DNA from 2 places in the Limosilactobacillus sp. DJ3M12 genome. Region 1 is predicted to be linked to the other one. Evidence: predicted binding sites of a transcription regulator. Region 1 holds the regulator's gene; the other holds the start of a gene.
The links. The regulator HrcA, encoded in region 1, represses chaperone genes, less so after heat shock. The targets are predictions, from matches to a motif close to TTAGCACTCNNNNNNNNNGAGTGCTAA.

Region 1 (11,526 bases):
ATAAGAAAAATAAGAAGAATAAGAAACACAATAAGAACAAGCGGTTACGTGAAGTAGCTCATAAGCAACCAACACAACGAAAAGATAAGCCGCTTCCAGAAGTATTAGAATATACTGATGGGATGAATGCCCAAGACTTAGGAAAGATCTTACACCGTTCACCAGCAGAAATCGTTAAAAAGTTATTTATGCTTGGTGTAATGATCAACCAAAATCAGTCACTTGATAAGGATACAATTGAATTATTAGCAACTGATTACGGTATTGAGGCTAAGGAAAAGGTTCAAGTTGACGTTTCAGACATTGATAAGATGTTTGAAGATGAACAAAATAATACTGAACATCAAGTAACGCGGCCAGCTGTTGTTACTGTTATGGGACACGTTGACCATGGTAAGACAACCTTGCTTGATAAGTTACGTCACTCTCATGTTACTGAACATGAAGCAGGGGGAATCACCCAGGAAATTGGTGCTTACCAAGTTCACTATAATGATCAATTAATTACGTTCCTTGATACGCCAGGACACGCGGCCTTTACTGAAATGCGTGCACGAGGAGCTAATATTACTGATATCACGGTCCTTGTTGTTGCAGCTGATGATGGAGTTATGCCACAGACAGTTGAAGCTATTCACCACGCGCAAGCTGCCCAAACACCAATTATTGTTGCAGTTAACAAGATTGATAAGCCAGGTGCAAATCCAGATCGTGTAACTGAAGAATTAGCAAAGTATAACTTGATTCCTGAAGACTGGGGTGGAGATACGATTTTTGTTAAGATTTCTGCCAAATTTGGTAAGAATCTTGATGAATTACTTGATATGATTCTACTCCAAGCTGAAATGCTGGAATTAAAGGCTAATCCGGATCAAAATGCGGCTGGATCAGTTGTTGAAGCCCGCCTTGATCAAGGTCGGGGATCAGTTGCCACTATTTTAATTCAACAAGGTACTCTTCATGTTGGGGACCCAATTGTTGTTGGTAACACATTTGGTCGTGTGCGGACAATGACAAATGAAAATGGTCGTCGTATTAAAGAAGCTACCCCATCTACTCCTGTTGAGATTACTGGGTTAAATGAAGTACCAGAAGCCGGGGATCGGTTTGTTGTCTTTGATGATGAAAAGACTGCCCGTGCAGCAGGTGAAGAACGGGCTAAACGAGCAATGGATAAGGAACGTCAAAAGACTTCTCATGTTACATTAGATAACCTCTTTGCAACTATGAAGAAGGGTCAAATGAAGACCTTACCGATTATCATTAAAGCCGATGTTCAGGGATCTGTTGAGGCTCTAAGTCAAAGCCTTCAAAAGATTAAAGTTGACGGTGTTCGTGTTGATATTATTCACCAAGCCGTTGGTGCCATTAATCAAAGTGATGTTACCTTAGCTGAAGCGTCTAATGCGGTTATCATTGGTTTTAATGTTCGCCCAACTGCCGTAGCTAAGACATTGGCTGACTCTAATAGTATTGATATCCGTCTTCACCGTGTCATTTACGATGCAATTGAAGAAGTTGAAGATGCGATGAAGGGGATGCTTGAACCGGTATACAAGGAAGAAACAATTGGTCAAGTAGAAGTTCGTCAAATCTATAAGGCATCAAAAGTTGGTACAATTGCCGGGGGAATGGTTACTTCTGGTAAGATTACCCGTGATGCAAAGGTTCGTTTAGTTCGTGATGGCGTTGTTATTTACGAAGGTGAATTAGGTAGTCTTAAGCGCTTCAAAGATGATGTCAAAGAAGTTAAGCAAGGTTACGAATGTGGGTTGACAATTGAAAACTACAATGACATTAAAGAAATGGATGTTATTGAAGCCTACAAGATGAAAGAAGTTCCAGTTAAGTAAAAGCTGAGGAGAGATAAAGATGCCAAGTAAACAATATCGAGTAGATCGTTTAGCTCAAGAAATTCAAAAAGATGTTGATGAAATCTTGTTAAAACGTGTTCGTGATCCACGTGTACAAAACGTTACAATTACAGGTGTGGATGTTACTGGTGATCTCCAGCAAGCAACCATCTATTACAGTATCTTGTCAGATCTTGCTTCTGATGCGGAGAAGGCACAGGCTGGATTAGATAAGGCAACCGGGTTAATTCGCAGTGAATTAGGCGCACGTCTTAATATTTTTAAGACTCCAGAAATCAAATTTGTAAGAGACCCATCAGTTGCTTACGGTAGTCGAATTGATCAACTCATTAACGACTTACACAAAAAAGAAAAATAATTAGCAAAAAGGGAGCGAGACAGAAGTTACTTGTGACTTCGTTTTTCGACGCGAAGCAAGCCTCTGGGAGCCCCTCGCAAGCAACAATCGGCCTCCAACGTTCGTTTTTTTTACCGAGCGATGGAGGCCATTGTTGTACTGCACTATTTGTCTTTTGTGAAAGTAACTTGACTTATATCACAGCCCCTTGGAGGAATAACGATGGATGGAATAATACCCTTATATAAAGAACGTGGGATGACTAGTTTTGCATGTGTTAGTCGACTACGACAAATTTTAAAAACTAAAAAGATTGGTCATTCAGGAACACTTGATCCAGGTGTAGCGGGTGTTTTACCAATTTGTGTTGGAAATGCTACCAAAGTTGTTGATTATTTGATGCAATCAGGAAAACAATATCAAGGTGAGCTTTTAATTGGTTTTACGACTACTACTCAAGACCTTGATGGAGACAAAATTGAGGAAAAAGAAGTTACAAATGAAATTCCGACTAGTGAAATCCTATCAGCCATGAATTCATTAACGGGGACAATAATACAAATCCCACCGATGTATTCGGCTGTAAAAGTAAATGGGAAAAAACTTTATGAATATGCAAGAGCTGGTGAAACTGTTGAACGGCCCAAACGACAAGTGACTATTAGCAAATTTGAATTATTAAGCTCAAAGTATGATGAGGAAAATAAACAACAACGAATCCGTTTTAATGTTGAATGTAGTAAGGGTACTTATATTCGGACGCTTGTTGTTGACCTTGCACGTAAACTAGGGTATCCAGGAGTAATGAGTTTGTTAACGCGGTTGAAGAGTGGAGGCTTTACTCTTGATCAGACTCTAAGTTTAGACGACGTTCGCGATGCTGTTGCGACCCAAACTCTCCAGCAATATTTGTATCCTTTAGATTATGCTTTGAAGGACTATCTGCAATTAACGATTCAAGAGGCTCAATGGAAAAAGGTTCAAAATGGAGGATGGCTTTCTCCAAGTGAACTTAATACTAGTGAGAAGGAAATTGTGTTATCATTTGATGGACAAGTAAAAGCACTATATCATTTTGATCCAAAAAATAAAATGTATAAGCCAACTAAAATGTTTGCAGTTAATTGAGGAGTGTAGGAGTTGCAAGTTATTAAAATTCACCATCCTTTGGAAAAAAGACTAATTCCTGCGGGGCCAATTGTACTTGCAATGGGTTTCTTTGATGGTGTTCATCGGGGACATCAGGCAGTAATCAAACGTGCCCGTGAAATTGCCCGTGAAAAAGGATTGCCATTAGTAGTTTTGACGTATGATCATGCTCCAGGAATTGTTTATCGTCAATATAAGGGCGGCTTTAAATATCTATCAACGGTCGATAGGAAGCTTGAGTTATTAAATGACCTTGATGTCGATCGGGTTTATTTAATAAGCTTTACCTCGTCTTTTGCAAGTCTTTCTCCTCAGCAATTTGTTGATGAGTATTTGGTAGGCTTTCATGCTCAAACGGTCGTAGCAGGTTTTGATCATACTTATGGAAAAGAAGATATTGCATCAATGAAGTTGCTTCCTAAGTATGCAGCGGGACGGTTTGAAGTTGTAACTGTGCCCAAATTTACTGAGGATGGAAGTCAAGAAAAGGTCGGTTCGCGAGAAATTCGGAAATTAATTGATGCTGGTAATGTAGAAGCAGCCAACCAAGCACTAGGGTATCCTTATCAAACAACTGGCTTAGTAGTTCATGGCTTAGCTCGTGGACGAACACTTGGTTTTCCTACAATCAATGTTGAGCATCCAGAAGAGGAGCGAATTCCTGGGATTGGGGTCTATGCTGTCAAAGTTAAGCTCGGTAAGAAGTGGTATGACGGCATGGCAAGTGTTGGCCATAACATAACATTTGGCGATGCTAATCAATTAACGGTTGAGATTAATCTATTTGATTTTCAACAAATGGTGTATGGTGAAGAAGTAGTTGTGCGCTGGTATCAGTACCTTCGTGGCGAAGAAAAGTTCACGGGAGCGGATGCATTAGTAGCACAGATGAAGCAAGATGAACAAAACGCCCGTCGTATTTTAGAAAAATATAAATAAAAGAGGTTTAGATTGATCTTTCGTGGCAATTTCGCCACCAAGATTCATCAAACCTCTTTTTTAATGCCGACTTCCCCGATGACTGGTAGTCTGGTTAATTTTATGAATATTTCGTTCAAATTTGAATCCGCCATCAGTCACTAATTTGAAATGCCGCATTTTCCCGTTAAAAGGCTGGCCGTTTAAGCGTACTGTTGTCCAGTTACGCATAATTTCGGTCATGGAAGCAAGTGCCTTAAGTTGATTAGGATTGTTCTCCTTAATTGCTTCGTCTTTAATATCTGACTGCAAGCGATAGATTAGGTTGTTATGGTATTCTAATAGTTCATTCGTTAGGGACGCATTGCGGTATTTATTAAATAACTTCTGAATTAATAACATTGCTTCTTGAGTATTCTGAGGTTGAATATAGCGATGTTCTTTATGTTTCATGGATAAAGCTCCTTTTAAAAATTATTTGACGTTTCTTGACTTTTAGGGGAGTAATTGGTATATTATACAGTGTGTTTAGCACTTGACCCTAATGAGTGCTAAAAGGGGAAGTGATATACGATGCTAACACAACGACAGAAAAAGATTCTGCAAGCGATTGTACGTCAATACACATCAACTGGTCAACCGGTTGGATCAAAACATTTAGCAGAAAAGTTGCCTTTTAAGGTCAGTTCAGCAACTGTCCGTAATGAGATGGCGGTTTTAGAGGACAATGATTTGATCTTAAAAGAGCACTCTTCATCAGGCCGGATTCCATCAAAACGAGGTTACCGTTATTATGTTGATAATTTGCTTGATCCACAAGCAGTTACTGATAATGACCTGGTAGTAATTCAAAACTCACTTGGAACCGGTTTTCAAAAGATTGACGAGATTATTTCACATTCAGCAGATATCTTATCAAACTTAACTTCATATACTGCTTTTACATTAAAGCCTGAGCAAGAAAGTGTTCGTTTGAGTGGCTTTCGAGTTGTGCCGCTAGGAAATCATAAGGTTATTGCGATCTTGGTTACCGATAACGGTGAGGTTGAAAATCAGTCATTCACTTTGCCGTCGGACATTGACACAGATGCATTGCAGGCAGTAATTAGAATGATTAATGATCAATTAGTTGGTTTGCCGCTATCAGAAGTGGTAAAACGACTAAAAGATGATATTCCACTTCAGGTTCTGCATTATATGCATAGTCCCGATGGTTTCCTTGATATTTTTGATAATGTCTTATCTCAAGCAGCACGTGAGCGGTTTTTCGTTGGTGGTCGATTGAACTTACTGGATTTTGCAAGTACTCATGATCCCCATGCAATCCAATCACTGTATGGCTTGTTAGATAAGAACGACAACTTATCGAATATCTTGGATTCAACACTTACCTCAGATAATGGAGTTAATGTTAAAATCGGTCAAGAAATCTCTAAGAATAAGCTTCTTGATGATTATAGCTTGATTACTGCAAGTTATAATGTTGAACAATATGGACGAGGAATTATTGCAGTTCTTGGTCCAACAAGGATGCCTTATTCACGGACGATTGGAATTGTAAATGCCTTTCGCCAAGAATTAGCAAAACGGCTATTAGATTTCTACCGTCACTATTATGATTCATAGGAGGCGAGTTAATTGGCCAAGGAAAAACAAGAAGAACAACAAAAACAAACTGCGCCTGAAAATGAAAAGGCACCTAAAAAAGATATAAAAAAAGAGGCTTCAGATAAGAAGGATGATCAAACTGTTAAATTAAAAGAAGAGATCGCTGACTTAAAGAAGCAGCTCGCTGATAAAGATGACAAATATTTACGAGCAGAAGCAGAAATTCAAAATATGACTAATCGTTTTAATAAAGAACGGGCTCAAATCCTTAAATATGATGGTCAGGATTTAGCAAAGTCAATTTTACCAGTGCTTGATAACCTTAAACGGGCTTTAGCAATTGAAGTTGTAGACGATAATGGCAAGCAACTTAAAAAGGGCATTCAAATGGTCCATGATCATCTTGTAAAGGCATTAAATGATCATGGCATCACTGAAATCAAAGCTGATGGTGAAACATTTGATCCTACTCTTCACCAGGCAGTTCAAACTGTTTCGGTCGAAGAAGGTCAGAAGCCTGAAACTGTTGTTAATGTTCTTCAAGCAGGATATCAACTCAAAGACCGGGTATTACGCCCAGCAATGGTTGTTGTAGCTCAATAAATTTGTGAGAGAAGGAAATAAATTATGGCAAGTAATAAGATTATTGGTATTGATTTAGGTACTACTAACTCTGCGGTTGCTGTTATGGAAGGTAATGAACCTAAGATTATCACCAACCCAGAAGGAAGTCGGACAACACCATCTGTTGTTTCATTTAAGAATGGTGAAACTCAAGTTGGAGAAGTAGCAAAGCGTCAAGCGATTACTAATCCTAACACTATTTCATCAATCAAGAGTCACATGGGTGAAGCAGGATACACTGTTGAAGTTGATGGTAAGAAATATACTCCACAAGAAATTTCAGCAATGATTTTGCAATACCTTAAGAAATATGCTGAAGACTACATTGGTGATACTGTTACTCAAGCAGTTATTACTGTTCCTGCATACTTCAATGATGCTCAACGTCAAGCTACTAAGGATGCCGGTAAAATTGCGGGCCTTGATGTAAAGCGGATTATTAACGAACCTACTGCTTCATCCCTAGCATACGGTCTTGACAAGAAGGACAAAGATGAAAAGATCCTTGTTTATGACCTTGGTGGTGGTACATTCGATGTTTCCATCCTTGAATTAGGTGACGGTGTCTTCCAAGTTCTTTCTACTAATGGTGATACTCATTTAGGTGGGGATGACTTTGACCAAAAGATCATGGATTGGTTAATTGATGGCTTTAAGGAAGAACATGGTGTTGATCTTTCTCAAGATAAGATGGCTCTTCAACGTTTGAAGGATGCTGCTGAAAAGGCTAAGAAGGACTTGTCAGGTGTTCAAGAGGCACAAATCAGCTTACCATTTATTTCAGCTGGTGAAAACGGTCCATTACACTTGGAAAAGACATTAAGCCGGGCACAATTTAACCAATTAACTAATGACTTAGTTGAACGGACAAAGCAACCAGTATTGAATGCTTTGAAAGATGCTGATCTTACTTTTGATGACATTGATGAAGTTATCTTAAACGGTGGATCTACTCGTATTCCTGCTGTTCAAGAAATGGTTAAGGAATTAACTGGTAAGGAACCTAACCACTCAATTAATCCTGACGAAGCCGTTGCTCTTGGTGCAGCTATTCAAGGTGGGGTTCTTACTGGTGATGTTAAGGATGTCGTATTACTTGATGTTACTCCACTTTCACTTGGTATTGAAACCATGGGTGGTGTCTTCACTAAGTTGATTGACCGTAACACAACTATTCCTACTTCAAAGAGTCAAATCTTCTCTACTGCTGCTGATAACCAACCAGCTGTTGATATTCACGTTCTTCAAGGTGAACGTCCAATGGCAGCAGATAACAAGACTTTAGGTAACTTCCAACTAACTGATATTCCTGCTGCTCCTCGTGGTGTTCCTCAAATCAAAGTTACATTTGATATCGATAAGAACGGTATTGTTAATGTTTCTGCTGAAGATCAAGGAACTCACAAGAAGCAAAATATCACTATCAAGTCTAACTCAGGCTTAAGTGATGAAGAAATTGAACGGATGAAGAAGGATGCTGAAGAGCATGCTGAAGCCGACAAGAAGAAGAAGGAAGAAGTTGACTTAAAGAATGAAGTTGACCAAGAACTCTTCCAAGTTGATAAGACTTTGAAGGAAGTTAAGGGTAAAGTTCCTGAAGATGATATCAAGAAGGCTGAAAGTGCTCGTGACGAATTAAAGAAGGCTAAAGAAAGCGGCAACCTTGATGAAATGAAAGCTAAGAAGGATGCTTTAAACAAAGTTATTCAAGACCTTAGCGTAAAGCTTTACCAACAAGCTCAAGGTGCACAAGGTGGCGCTGCTAATGGTCAGCCTGGTGATAACCAACAAAATGGTAATAACAACGGTAATGATGACAATACTGTTGATGGTGATTTTAAGGACGTTACACCAGACGACAAGAAATAGCCTGCGGTAAACAGTCTTAAAATGTTAGTGTAAAAGCCAAAGGCCAGAAAAAAGGACTTTGGCTTTTACTTTCGTTTGCTGGCTGTGGTATAACTAAACAAGCAATAAAGTAATGAGGTATTTATTATATGGCAGAACAAGATTATTATGACATTTTAGGTGTCTCTAAGGATGCATCCGAAAAAGACATCAAGCGTGCATATCGTCGGCTTGCGGCAAAATACCACCCAGATGTTAACCACGAGCCTGGTGCAGAAGAAAAGTTTAAGAAGATTAATGAAGCATATGAGACATTAAGTGATAGCCAAAAACGTGCTCAATATGATCAATTTGGTTCAGCTGGCCCACAAGGTGCTGGCGGTCAAGGCTTTGGCGGCTTTGGTGGTGGTCAAGCTTATTCTAACTTTGGCGGCGGCTTTGACGACATCTTTAGTCAATTCTTTGGTGGCGGTGGTCGTACTCGTCGGGACCCAACAGCCCCGCGTCAAGGACGTGATTTACAATATGCAATGACTCTTGATTTTATGGATGCGGTTTTTGGTAAAACAACTACTATCAAGTATAACCGTGATGCAGAATGTAAGACTTGTCATGGAACCGGAGCAAAGCCTGGTAAATCGCCAATAACTTGTCCACGGTGTCATGGTGCCGGCGTGATTACGAGTGTTCGTCAAACACCACTAGGCAATATGCAAACTCAAACCACTTGTCCAGAATGTAATGGAACTGGAAAGATTATTAAGCCAGAAGATCGTTGTGATACTTGCCATGGTGCAGGACATATTCACGAACGTCATGAGCTAGAAGTGAAGGTGCCTGCCGGTGTTGATGATGGTCAACAAATGCGGCTCCAACACCAAGGAGACGCTGGTGAGAATGGTGGCCCAGCCGGAGATTTGTATATTGTCTTTCGGGTAACACCAAGTCGTGAATTCCGTCGTGACGGTTCAACAATTTACGTTGATCGTGATATTTCGTTTGCTCAAGCAGCCTTGGGAGACGAAGTAAAAGTTAAAACGGTTCATGGTGATGTTAACCTTAAGATTCCTGCGGGAACCCAATCAGAAACTAATTTCCGCTTGCGTGGCAAAGGGGTTCCACACCTTAACGGTAATGGTAACGGAGATGAACATGTTACTGTCCATGTTAAGACACCTAAGAGCCTTAACAAGCGTCAGCGTGAAGCAATGTTAGCTTTTGCGGCTGCTAGTGGTGAAGATGTTAAGGGTGTGAAGAAGACAGTTCTTGATAAGTTACGTGATGCCTTTGAGGATAAGTAAATAATTTTTATGAAGCAGGAAAAGCTTAATATTTTTCCTGCTTTTTGTATATCTAGTAGAAGGTTTCCCATTCTAAACGAGGATTTGGTATACTAGATAAAGAATATTCGTTGAAAGTGAGTCTTTTTAAATGAACCTAGAAGAAATGAAAGAGCGGCAAAAACACATTCGGAATTTCTCGATTGTTGCCCACATTGACCATGGAAAATCAACGCTTGCTGATCGTATTTTAGAAATGACTGATTCAATCAGCAAACGTGAAATGAAAAACCAGATTCTTGATGATATGCCTCTAGAACGTGAACGGGGCATTACAATCAAATTAAATGCCGTCGCCTTGACATATCATGCTAAAGACGGTGAAGATTACATTTTCCATTTAATCGATACACCAGGCCACGTCGATTTTTCTTATGAAGTATCACGGTCTCTTGCTGCCTGTGAAGGTGCCGTCTTAGTGGTCGATGCAACGCAAGGGGTAGAAGCACAGACCCTTGCTAACGTCTTTTTAGCGCTTGACAATGACCTTGAGATCTTACCTGTTATCAATAAGATCGATTTACCTTCTGCTGATCCTGAGGGTACTAAGAAACAGATTGAAGACGAGATTGGTTTAGATACTGATGAGGCAGTTGATATTAGTGCTAAGACTGGAATGGGCGTTGATGAAGTCCTTGAAAAAATCGTTAAGGATGTCCCAGCACCAACAGGAGATTTAACTGCGCCGTTAAAAGCCCTTATCTTTGATTCAAAGTATGATGATTATCGGGGCGTGGTTCTTAGTGTCCGGGTTGTTGAAGGAACGGTTAAAAAAGGTGACCGAATTAAGTTAATGAACGGTGGTACCGAATATGAAGTTGCTGAAGTAGGAATTAACTCTCCTAAACCATTGGTACGTGATGTATTGATGGCTGGGGATGTAGGTTATATTACCGCGGCAATTAAAGACATTAAAGATACTCGGGTCGGTGATACGGTTACAAGTGCAGATAATCCTACAGATAAGCCGTTAGAAGGATATCGGCAAATGACGCCAATGGTATATGCTGGACTTTATCCAACTGATAATGCTAAATTTAATGATTTACGTGATGCGTTGGAAAAGCTTCAACTTAATGATGCAGCATTAACCTTTGAACCGGAATCATCGCAAGCATTGGGATTTGGATTCCGTTGTGGTTTCTTAGGATTACTTCACATGGACGTTATTCAAGAACGACTTGAACGTGAATTTAATCTTGATTTAATCACAACTGCACCATCTGTTACTTACCATGTTGAATTAGCGGATGGGACAACAAAAGAAGTGGAAAATCCAGCTGAAATGCCAGACGCTTCTTCCATTAAAGCGATTAAGGAACCATATGTCCGCGCTTCAATCATGGTACCCAATGATTATGTTGGCCCAGTAATGGAGCTTTGCCAACGTAAACGGGGAGACTTTGATACGATGGAATATCTAAGTGATACCCGGGTAAACGTTATTTATCATATTCCGCTGTCAGAAATTATTTTTGACTTCTTTGACAAGTTAAAGAGTTCTACACGGGGATACGCTTCCTTAGATTATGAAATTGATGGTTACCGGCCAAGTAATTTGGTTAAGATTGACATCTTGCTCAATGGCGATAAGGTGGATGCATTGAGCTTTATTGCTCACCGTGACTTTGCGGCAGAACGTGGTCGGGAAATTACTGCTAAGTTAAAGAAGATTATTCCACGGCAAAACTTTGAAATCCCAATTCAAGCAGCAATAGGCTCAAAAATTATTGCCCGGACCAATATTAAAGCCTACCGAAAAGACGTTACTGCCCGTATTCATACAGGGGATCCAGACCGGCGTGCTAAATTATTAGATAAGCAGAAA
Region 2 (11,526 bases), on a different contig from region 1:
ATATTCAAAACGTCAGGCCGATGTTGATAGTGCTAATACTAGTGTTTCACGAGCTCAAAATGATGTTAATCAACAAAAGAACAAGCAAGACGAAATTCAGAAAAAGGTCGATGATGTACAAGGTAAGATCGACAATTTGAATGACCAAATTAATAATACTAATCGAATTGAAATACCGGAGAATTACTTAGAAAACTTATATAAAAATTCGACTATCACAAATGAAGAGGTAGAGGCACTTAATAAAAATAAGTTTCATAATTCTTCTTTTGATCGGCTAAAAGACTACCATGATTTAAACAATTTAAGTCAAGGCGATTGGATTTCCTTAGCAACTTTTGCAGCAAGTTTGATTAATCCGATTAGAAAAGCTAATAATTTACAACCGTTAAAAGTAACAAAGGGATCAGTTGATTTTAGTTCAGAAATTGCTAATAACTATATTAAGCATGAGTATTATGATCATTACAATATTAGCGGATCAGTAAGCAAAGCAGCTTCCAATAATGGATTATTTAATTTTCAAGAATACCTTAAGATTACTGGAGATTTAAATAGAGATATTGTGAATACTAGTACTACCTCTGTAACAATTGGTAATTACACTCGGTCTGTTACATCTTATGAATTTAGTGATGTAACATTTAATGATCTTAAACGTGATACTTACAATATGATCTTAAATGCTCTTACAAATCCACAAGGTGCGCAAACTCTCTTAGGAGATTATACATATCTTGGTGTTACTGGAATGGATCAAACTATTGCTCTTGCAATGATTAATGATAATGATATTAATAGCTATAGTAAATTTAACCAGACAGAATACTCGATTCCATCAAATGATACCTCATCATTAAAAGGAGAAATTTCTGCTAACGAATCAACAAAGGCTAGTTATTTATCAATATTAACGGAGGTAAGCAAAGCTACAAATGTTGCAAATGCAAAATTAACAGACGCTAAGAAGAATCAGTCAGAAGCAAAAAATGCATTAGAGGAAGCAGATAAAAATATTAAGTCAAAACAAGCATTAGTTGACACTGCTAATAAAGAACTAACTTTAGCAAAACAAGAACTGACTAACAATCAAAATATTGCTGATGGTCATGCTATTAAAGAATTAGAATCAAAACTTAAAGATGCTCAAAAAAACCAAAGTTTATTGAAGGACACCTTAAGTGCTAAACAAGCCCTACTTTCAAAGAGTCAAAATGCGTTGAAAGAAGCTCAACAGGTTCAGGAAAACGCATTGAAGAGTAAACAAGCAGCCGAGAATAAGTTAACTAATGCTCAAAAGCATTTACAGGAATTAAAAAATAAGCTACTTAACGGCTGGAAAACAGAAAATGGTAAAACTTTTTATTATGTAAACGGTGAAAAGCAAACTGGTTTCTTAGAATTAAATGGTAAAATGTATTATCTAGGAACAGATGGCATTCGTTGGGATAATAAGTTCTACAACAACTGGGGCCGCACGTATTACTTTGGAAGTGATGGTGCTCGTTGGGATAATAAGTTCTACAACAACTGGGGTCGCACGTATTACTTTGGAAGTGATGGCGCTCGTTGGGATAACAAATTCTATAATAACTGGGGTCGCACGTATTACTTTGGAAGTGATGGCGCTCGTTGGGATAATAAATTCTATAATAACTGGGGTCGCACGTATTACTTCGGAAATGATGGTGCCCGCTGGGATAATACATTCATGGTAAAGTGGGGCCGTGCATATTATTTTGGTGGTGATGGTGCCTTAGTGACTAATCAAACTCGCCAAATTAATGGAGTAAATTACCATTTCAATCAAGATGGTGTTATAGATAACCTAAAAAACCAATTCATAACTGATTATGATGGTAAAGTTTACTATTTCGATAATAATGGTCAATTATTTGTTAATCAGTTCTATAATAACTGGGGTCGCACATATTATTTCGGTAGCGATGGTGCTCGTTGGGATAATAAGTTCTATCACAACTGGGGTCATACGTATTACTTTGGAAGTGATGGTGCTCGTTATACTAATCAATGGTATCGTACAAAAGGCACAGGCGATAATTATTACTTTGGAGAAGATGGGGCTGCCCTTGTTGGAAACCATATTTTAGGGAATTATGACTATTACTTTAATGAAAAAGGACTGTTGGTCCAAACTAAAGAAGTTAAGAATTATTAATTAAAAATCCTTTCAAAAAACTTCCTCCTCAGCCGAGCAGGAAGTTTTTCTTTTACCCTCTTGCCAAATCTCTCTCTTACATATACACTTAGTTACATAAGTAATTAAGTGTTAAACGAAAAGGAGGTGCACTTATGAATTTCGACTTTAATGATTCGACGCCGCTCTATCAGCAAATTGCTGACCAGCTTGAAGAGATGATTTTCTCTGGGGGCTTTGATGAAGGTTCGCAGGTACCGTCAACGACCCAGCTTTCTCAGCAATTGCATATCAATCCTGCGACAGTTCTTAAGGGGATGAATATTTTGGTTAATAAAGACCTCTTAGAAAAGCGACGTGGACTAGGGATGTTTGTAAAAAAAGGTGCACAACTAAAAATTATGGAACAACGTAAAGAAAGTTTTTATAACGACTATGTAAAGAGTTTGCTAGTTGAAGCAGGTAAGCTCGGGATTACCAAGCAGCATTTATTAGACTTAATCGAACGAGGTGAGAATGATGGATCAATTAATAGTTAAAAATATTGTCAAAAAGTACCGACGCCAAACAGTATTGGATAATATTTCATTTACCCTAGAACCCGCTAAAATTTATGGTCTCCTTGGCCGGAATGGGGCTGGGAAGACGACTCTTCTTAATATTATGAGCAACCGGATTTTTCCAACGAGCGGGGAAGTAAAAATTGGTAATGAAGACGTTAATAACAATGATGACCTCCTCAGCAAGATCTTTTTGATGAGTGAAGTTAATCTTTATCCGCGTCACATGAAGATAAGTCAAACCTTTGACTTGGCCGATGCCGCTTATAATAATTTTGACTATGATCTAGCAAACCGTCTCCTAAAGGTTTTTGGCTTGAATGACCGAATGAAAATTACTAACTTATCGACTGGGCAACGGACAGCTTCCAAGCTGATCGTTGCTTTAGCAGTCAATGCCGATTACGTTTTATTAGATGAACCGATTTTAGGTTTAGATGCTAATCACCGTGATAGCTTCTATAAAGAATTAGTTAAGACTTATCAAGAACGACCACGAACTTTTGTCTTATCAACCCACTTAATTGAAGAAATTCAACAATTAGTCGAACATGTTCTAATCATGGGTCAATACCACATCATTATTAATGAAGATACAGAAAGTTTATTAGCCAAGGCTTATGCAATTAGTGGTCCGGAAAAAATGGTTGATGAGTATACTGCAGGCTTAAAAATTCTTAAAACGGAGATGATGGGTAATATTAAGACTGCCTACTTACTTGATCGCTTAGATGAACAGCGTGTGATTCCTGATCAAGTTAAGATTGGTCATTATGATTTGCAGCATTTATTCATTTACTTAACGGATGGGGGAGAATACTAATGAAAAATCAAAAGAGAAACCTCGTTATTTCAACCATGTTTCAACAAGCGGGGCACGCTACAGAAATTGCCTTAGGTTGGGGGCTGGGAATAGCATTGATAACTTACCTATTTGGATTAATTATTTCACACAACCTTGAATCTTTCTTGGTTAGTCTCCAAGCCCTTCCAGGTATTGCTTCATCAATCTTAAGCGTGCTTTTAATGGCGATTTTCCTTGTAACTCCTTATACTGACTTTAAATGGGCAATTCAAAACGGTATTTCTCGTAAAACACTATGGCAAGGGCGGATTTTATCTCTTTTCCTGATGACATTAGTAGTTTGGTTTATCGCCCAACTGATGGGCTTAATGAATACACCGTTTGATCTTGTTTCTGCTTGGCATAGTCTTTTATGGTACTTTGGTTTTTCTTTAACGATGATGGCAATTGGTAATGGTTTTGCCCTATTAAATCGTCGTTGGAAATGGATTGTAGGAATTGGGCTTCCAATGGCGTGCCTAGTTTTATTGATGATGTTAGCTTATTCACTGGTTGGCTTAATTCCTGCACTTTCTGCTAGTGGTATCTTTAAATCAATCATAATCTCAAACGTTACTGGTTGGGTAAGCTTAGTTATTTACTTAATTATTGTTTATGCTTTAGCGCGTTTCTTTAATAATAAAATTCAATTACGGCGGGATTAATAAAAGTAAGTGAGAATTAGCCTTGAGCCTTGTGGTGATGCGAAGCTAGTTCCATGTTATTTTGCTATTGTTTGTAAAAATAGGAGAGGTTGAGAAAAAAACTTTTGCTTTTTCTCAACCTCTCGCTTTTTTTATTCATCATCTTCCGGATATTCAATTTGAATGTAGTTGCTAGTAATATATTTCTTGCGGCCCACTTGGTACCAGGTAATCTCATCATTATCGTTTAATTTTCCAATTAGGGTAATTGTTTCGCCGTTTGGAATCTCTGCCACTTTATTTCCATAAGGCGCATCATAAACATTGATTGACTTATTATGGAGATAATCGACTTTGGCCTGCACATTCTTCAAGGGAATTACCGTTAAATTATTAATGAGTTTTGATTTTTCTTTCCGGATATCCTGATTGAATGGATTGTCAACAACGTGCATTTGATCGTATTTAATCCATTGATCAGCGCCGATTTCATACCAAAACTGACCATTCTTAGTTGCAACCCGGTGAAAAGACTTAACTGTAATATCAGCAGGAAGGGGGGCACCGACTGGCATTCCACCAGCTGTGTCAAATGCCTGTGTAGGGGCATCGAGGTGGAGATACATTTCAATCGATTGAACCTCTCCCCAATTTTGTTTCCGATAAAAAAGGTGTACAATTCGTTGCCGCATATCAAATGTTCCCTTAGTTTCACCTTCAGTTTTTACATATCGGTAATTAGGAAATTGCTTTTGTTCAATTTGGTATTCTTGACCGATGAATCCGCGTAATAATTGCGGGACGGTAAGGTTTGCTCCTGAATCGATATCATTATAGTAAACCCAGATAGGATTTCCTGTTTTAAACTTGTCAATCATTATTAACACTCCGTAACCTTAATTCTCTATTATTATAGCGCTTTTTAGTAGCTGACACGATAAGGAACGACCATATTTCTCTTGAGAATTGCGAATAGGTGATTTTTTTATTACAATAAGCCTATTCAAATTTATTTAGGAGAAGAAAAATGGCAAAAACACGGCACCAACAAATTAGGCACAATACGACATTAGCAATCTTTATCGCAATTATTCTCTTACAAGATTTTTTTCCATTTTTTGGCAATATTCCGCTGGGGCCGCTTAGTATTACGACCCTTCATGTAACAGTCATTATTGCGGCAATTGTGTTGGGTCCCGTTGATGGCGCAATTATTGGTGGTATTTGGGGGCTCCTAACTTGGGTGCGGACATTTGTGGCACCAAGTAGTCCGCTGGCTCCCTTAGTTTTTGTTAACCCGCTTGTTTCCGTTGTCCCGCGCATTATGATTGGGATCTTAGCAGGATATACTTTTATTCTTATGTGTCGTTTGGTCAAAGCAAAATATATCGCCGCGGTAAGTGCTGCAATAGTAGGAACCCTTACTAATACTGGCTTGGTATTAGGCTTTATTTATCTATTTTATCGTACTCCAGCAGTTGCGCAAACTTATGGGGTAAATGTTAATCATTTATTAATTGCTTTAGAAACGGTCATGGCGACTAATGGGCTCGCAGAATTGATATTGGCAATTATTATTGTCCCGATGGTTGCTCTTCCGGTATTGGAAGTCCGCCGTCGTTTGGAAGTAAATTGAGTGTAATAAAAAAACGAGGTTGAAAAATTCAGCCTCGTTTTTTATACTCAGTTATTTTTTAGCAATTGTTGGTACTTCTTCAGTTTCTTCGACAACAATGTCACCATTATCATCAAGTTTAGCAACTAAATTATGAGCGTCACTGTGATCAAGAACGTAATCAGCAATCCGGTCTTCGATTTGTTCTTGGATTACCCGACGAAGAGGACGAGCACCCATCTTTGGATCAAAGCCCATGTCAACTAATTTTTCTTCAACGTTGTTAGTGACTTCGATGTGCAAGTTCTTATCAGCAAGCATGTTATTAACATCATCAATCATTAAGTTAACGATCTTCATCAAGTCATCCTTGGAGAGAGCATTGAATTGAACGATGTCATCAAACCGGTTTAAGAATTCTGGCTTGAAGTAGTTTGTCAACTTGTCAATGATGGAATGAGTACTACCATTAGACTCAGCACCGAAACCAACACTTGCTTCTGAATCACCAGTTCCGGCATTAGATGTCATGATAATGATTGTATCCTTGAAGCTAACAGTGCGTCCTTGAGAATCAGTTAAACGACCATCATCCAGAATTTGTAAGAACATGTGCATAACATCTGGGTGCGCCTTTTCAACTTCATCAAGTAAGATCAAGCTATAAGGGTGCCGCCGTACTTGTTCAGTCAACTGACCAGCTTCTTCGTAACCAACATAACCAGGAGCAGCCCCGATTAATTTAGAAGTAGAGGTCTTGTCCATGTATTCAGACATATCAAACCGAATCATGGCATCCTTAGAACCAAACAATTGGAGGGCAAGTTGCTTAGCCGTTTCAGTCTTACCAACCCCCGTAGGACCAACAAAGAGGAAACTACCAATTGGCCGACCAGACTTGTTCAAACCGATCCGGTTACGACGAATGGCACGGGCAACCTTATCCACTGCTTGGGTTTGACCAATAACGTGTTCATCAAGCTTCTTATCAAGGTCGCGAAGTTGATTTTCTTCTTGCTTTTGCAGGTCACCAACTGGAATATTTGTCCGTTCTTCAACGATTCTCTGCATATCCTTAACGGTAACAGTTGCAGAATCTTCAGTATGGTTTTCTTCAGCTTCTTTCTTTGCCTTTTCAAGTTTAGCGACTTGATCGCGGTAGAAAGCTGCTTTTTCATAATCTTGGTTATCAGCTGCTTGTTGCTTGTGTGCTTCAGCTGTGTGGATTTCATTTTCGATTGCGTTTGGATCCACATTTTTAAGCGTTAAGTTCTTCTTTGATCCCGCTTCATCAAGTAAGTCGATAGCTTTGTCAGGTAAGTAACGATCTTGAATGTAGCGGTCAGAAAGTTTAGCAGCTGCTACAATTGCGTCATCTGTGTATTTAACATGGTGGTAATCTTGATAACGATTTTTGATTCCGTTTAAGATGCGGATTGTTTCTTCAACGGATGGTTCATCAACTTCAACTGGTTGGAACCGTCGTGCAAGAGCTGCATCTTTTTCGATCTTTCGATATTCATTAAGAGTAGTGGCACCAACTAATTGGAAGTCACCACGGGCAAGGGCGGGCTTAAGAACATTTCCAGCGTCCATTCCGCCTTCAGCATTTCCCGCACCCATGATTTCGTGGATTTCGTCAATAAAGAGGATGATGTTCTTATTTTTATGAACTTCCTCCATTAATTGTTGCATCCGCTTTTCAAATTGTCCCCGAATTCCAGTACCTTGAACTAAGGAAACAACATCGAGTCGGATAATTTCCTTGTTAGCAAGCTTTTCAGGAACTTGACCGCTAACGATTGCTTGAGCTAGGCCTTCGACAACCGCGGTCTTACCAACCCCAGCTTCACCAATCAAGACTGGGTTATTCTTGGTTCGACGGTTTAAAATTTCAATTACTCGTTTAATTTCATTGTCGCGTCCGATGACTGGGTCAATTTTACCTTGGCGAGCAAGATCAGTAAGGTTGATCCCATATTGACCAAGGATTCCTTTTCCGTTCCGGCCGCCACCTTGTCGTTGAGCTTGGCCGTTCATGTTTTGACCATTAGCGCCGGCAGCTTGACTTTGCATATTGTTCATTGCATTCATGAAGTCTTCGAGGCTTCCAAAACCGAAATTATTCATTCCGTTACCTCCATTCATCATATCTGTTTGTAGATTTTGTAATTTTTGATAACAATTTTGGCAGAGGTCTATTTGAATCCGTTGTCCATTAAAATTCATTTGAAGATGAATCGTGGCTGGATTTTGATGACAGTATTGACATTGCATCTAAATTTAATACCTCCTAAATAGTTTCATCAAGAATTTTTTGACCTTTCTTGACCATTGATTAATATTATACTTACTTTTTATCGCAAAGCAAGCCATAAAACTTAAATATTTTCTTAAATAAAGAGCGATCTTTCCTATATAGCTAAGTTACTTAGGAATACCGAAAATAGCTCACTTTGATTTTAGCACTCTTTAGCCATGAATGCTAAAATAGAAGTATAATCGTAATTTCATGTATAATAAGAAGATAGAATTTTATGTTGAGGTGATTGAATGGCAGAAGAAAATTTTGAACAATTGTTGGATGATTTACGAAATAAAAAGATTGATCATTTTGTAATTACCCCCGAAAATTTTCAGCAATTTCAACCGATTTTTCACTCGTATGCATATCGTTCGCAAATTGAAGGCGAAGCGCAGCGAGGCGGTAAAATTATTTATCAATTAAGAGAGCGATAAATCGCAAGAAGTAGCCTTGTATTTAACGCTTACAATTGCTAAAATGTAATTATCGAGGTGTATCAGTGGTCAAGCTACTGATAATAAATTAATTATATCTGCTCGAAGGAGACTGATTAATATGGAAAAACGTGAATTTACAATTACTTCTGAAACTGGTATTCATGCTCGTCCAGCTACTATTTTGGTACAAGCTGCTTCAAAGTTTTCATCTGACATTACTCTTTCATACGAAGGTAAGAGTGTAAACTTGAAGTCAATCATGGGTGTAATGTCCCTTGGTGTTGGTCAAAACGCTAAGGTTACTATTACTGCTAATGGTGACGACGAAAAAGAAGCTTTGGACACCGTTGCGGAAACTATGAAGAAAGAAGGATTGACTGACTAATGTCTATACTACTAACCGGACTTGCCGCTAGTAGTGGTATTACGATTGCTCCGGCACACCTGTTAGTAGAGTCAGATCTATCTATAAAAAAACAGCATACAGCTGATGAGAATCATGAGGTCGCCCGGCTTCATGATTCTTTTACGTTAAGCAAGGCCGAACTTCAGCATTTATCTAAGCGTGCCCATGAGTTGTTAGGTCAACGGGCAGTGACGATTATTGATACCCAAATTGCGATTTTAGACGATCCGACTTTACAAAAGAAGATTATTGACCGTATTAATAGCCATCATGATACCGCCGAGTGGGCTGTTAAACGCGTTGAAGATTATTATTTAAGTATTTTTGAGCGCAAAAACGATAATGAGTATTTATATGCGCGGGCAACCGCCTTGCGTGATGTGACCAAACGAGTTTTGAGTCACCTATTGAATGTTCCTTTACCAGACCCAGGACTTTTAGACCACCGCGCGATCTTTGTTGCTAATAATATTACGCCTACTGATACCGCTCAATTTGATAAACGATATGTTGCAGGGGTTGTTACAACTAATGGTGGACGCACTTCTCACTTTACAATTATGAGTAAAACCCTTTCTTTGCCCGCTGTCGTTGGTGTCAAGGATGCTACTACGATCATTCATGATGGCGACTTACTGATTGTTGATGGAATTCATGGCAAGGTGATTGTCAATCCAACGAAGGAAGAGGTTGAGCATTACCGTTTGTTAGCCGGTAAATTTATCCAGGAGCAGCAAAAGTGGGGAGCGTTAAAAGATAAGCAAACTGTGAGTGCTGATGGGCGCCGATTTGAAGTGGGAGCTAATGTCGGAACATTTGCTGACGTTATTGATGCTCAAGAGGATGGTGCCGAGGGAATTGGCCTTTTAAGAACGGAATTCCTCTATATGAGTAAGGATGAATTGCCAACAGAAGAGCAACAATTTAATGCTTACAAAAGATTTGTTTCAGCGATGAACGGACAACGGGTAGTCGCGCGAACGCTTGATATTGGTGGCGATAAAAAGCTGGGGATGGTTGCTCTTCCTCATGAGGACAATCCTTACCTAGGTTTTCGTGCCATTAGGATTGGATTGGCACGCCCAGAAATATTACGTCCTCAATTGCGTGCCCTTCTTCGTGCATCCGTTTATGGACGGTTAGCCATTATGTTTCCGATGATTGCAACAATTGAAGAGTTCCAAGCGGCACGAGCAATTCTTGACGATGAAAAAGAAAAGCTTGAGCAAGCAGGTATTCAAGTTGCTAAAAATATTGAAGTTGGCATGATGCTAGAGATTCCAGCAGTTGCAGTTATGGCTGAACATTTTGCAAAATATGTTGATTTTTTCAGCATTGGCAGTAATGACCTTATTCAGTACCTATTTGCTGTTGATCGCGGAAATCAGCAAGTAGCATACCTATATCAAGAACTTCACCCAGCAGTTTTACGGATGGTGCGGCAAGTGATTGAAGCTGCGCATGCTGAAGGCAAGTGGGTCGGAATGTGTGGAGAGATGGCTAATAATCCTTATGCGGTTCCTCTATTAATGGCAATGGGGCTTGATGAATTTTCAATGAGCAGTAGTCAGATTTTACGTGTTCGCTCTTTAATTAACCAGTTGAATACGCGCAAATTACAACCATTAGTTCATCGAGCGATTCATGCTGAAACTGCCGCGGCGGTCCAAGAATTAGTGGAAAAGTATGTTCCGCAGGTAAAACTTTGATAAATGAAATTAACTTTCTTGATTGTTCACCATGTCAAGAGGGTTATTTTTTATTCTCATTATTAAAAGATTTTGTAAAGAAATCTTAATCAGGCTTCCCGAGTCTTGTTACTATTAGGAGGAAGATTTAAAATATCTTAAATCCGTTTTGCGGTTCAGTGAATGCTTTAGTATAATAGCAGTTATGACTAATTATTATCTAGAAAACTTATGATGAAAAAGGAGCAGTTAGGTTGAATATTGGTATTTTTACAGATACATATTTCCCTCAGGTGAGTGGCGTGGCGACTTCGATTAAGACGCTTCGTGATGAATTGATTGCTCAGGGACATCATGTATATATTTTTACGACAACTGATCCTAAGGCTAAACATGATGATGTTGAAAATGGGATATACCGCTTTGCAAGCATTCCTTTTGTTTCGTTTTCTGATCGTCGAATTGCGGTGCGTGGCGTATTTCGAGCCATCAAGCTTGCTAAAAAGTTCCAATTAGATATAGTTCATAATCAAACTGAATTTGCGCTTGGAGTTATGGGGAAGACGGTTGCCAAGCATTTGCATATCCCTTGTCTCCATACTTACCATACGATGTATCAGGATTATCTCCACTATATTGCGAATGGCCATATTCTTAAGCCGAATGATGTTGCCCGGCTTGCTCATCTTTATTTAAAAAATATTTCTGGGATTATTGCTCCAAGTGACCGTGTTTTGGATACTTTAACCAGTTATCATGTTGAATCACCAATTCGTGTTATTCCGACTGGGATTAATTTACGGGTATATAGTAAACGAGATTCAGCAGAAGAAATAGCTAATTTAAGGGTAAAGTTAGGCTACAGTGAA

Region 2: the regulator HrcA is predicted to act here: its motif matches at 8,284-8,310, upstream of QOS06_RS09665 (ATP-dependent Clp protease ATP-binding subunit).

Annotation. Positions count from the first base shown of each region.
Region 1 is NZ_CANCWY010000001.1:123,345-134,870, forward strand. Features, by position in the region: gene infB (translation initiation factor IF-2) at 1-1,853, shown strand, start outside; gene rbfA (30S ribosome-binding factor RbfA) at 1,873-2,232, shown strand; gene truB (tRNA pseudouridine(55) synthase TruB) at 2,434-3,339, shown strand; gene ribF (riboflavin biosynthesis protein RibF) at 3,352-4,299, shown strand; gene QOS06_RS00660 (hypothetical protein) at 4,360-4,731, opposite strand; gene hrcA (heat-inducible transcriptional repressor HrcA) at 4,852-5,904, shown strand; gene grpE (nucleotide exchange factor GrpE) at 5,917-6,489, shown strand; gene dnaK (molecular chaperone DnaK) at 6,514-8,379, shown strand; gene dnaJ (molecular chaperone DnaJ) at 8,508-9,659, shown strand; gene lepA (translation elongation factor 4) at 9,790-11,526, shown strand, end outside.
Region 2 is NZ_CANCWY010000026.1:3,371-14,896, reverse strand. Features, by position in the region: gene QOS06_RS09695 (SEC10/PgrA surface exclusion domain-containing protein) at 1-2,179, shown strand, start outside; gene QOS06_RS09690 (GntR family transcriptional regulator) at 2,314-2,697, shown strand; gene QOS06_RS09685 (ATP-binding cassette domain-containing protein) at 2,675-3,541, shown strand; gene QOS06_RS09680 (hypothetical protein) at 3,541-4,227, shown strand; gene QOS06_RS09675 (MucBP domain-containing protein) at 4,359-5,084, opposite strand; gene QOS06_RS09670 (ECF transporter S component) at 5,234-5,842, shown strand; gene QOS06_RS09665 (ATP-dependent Clp protease ATP-binding subunit) at 5,894-8,098, opposite strand; gene ykzS (protein YkzS) at 8,375-8,560, shown strand; gene QOS06_RS09655 (phosphocarrier protein HPr) at 8,682-8,948, shown strand; gene ptsP (phosphoenolpyruvate--protein phosphotransferase) at 8,948-10,678, shown strand; gene QOS06_RS09645 (glycosyltransferase family 4 protein) at 10,912-11,526, shown strand, end outside.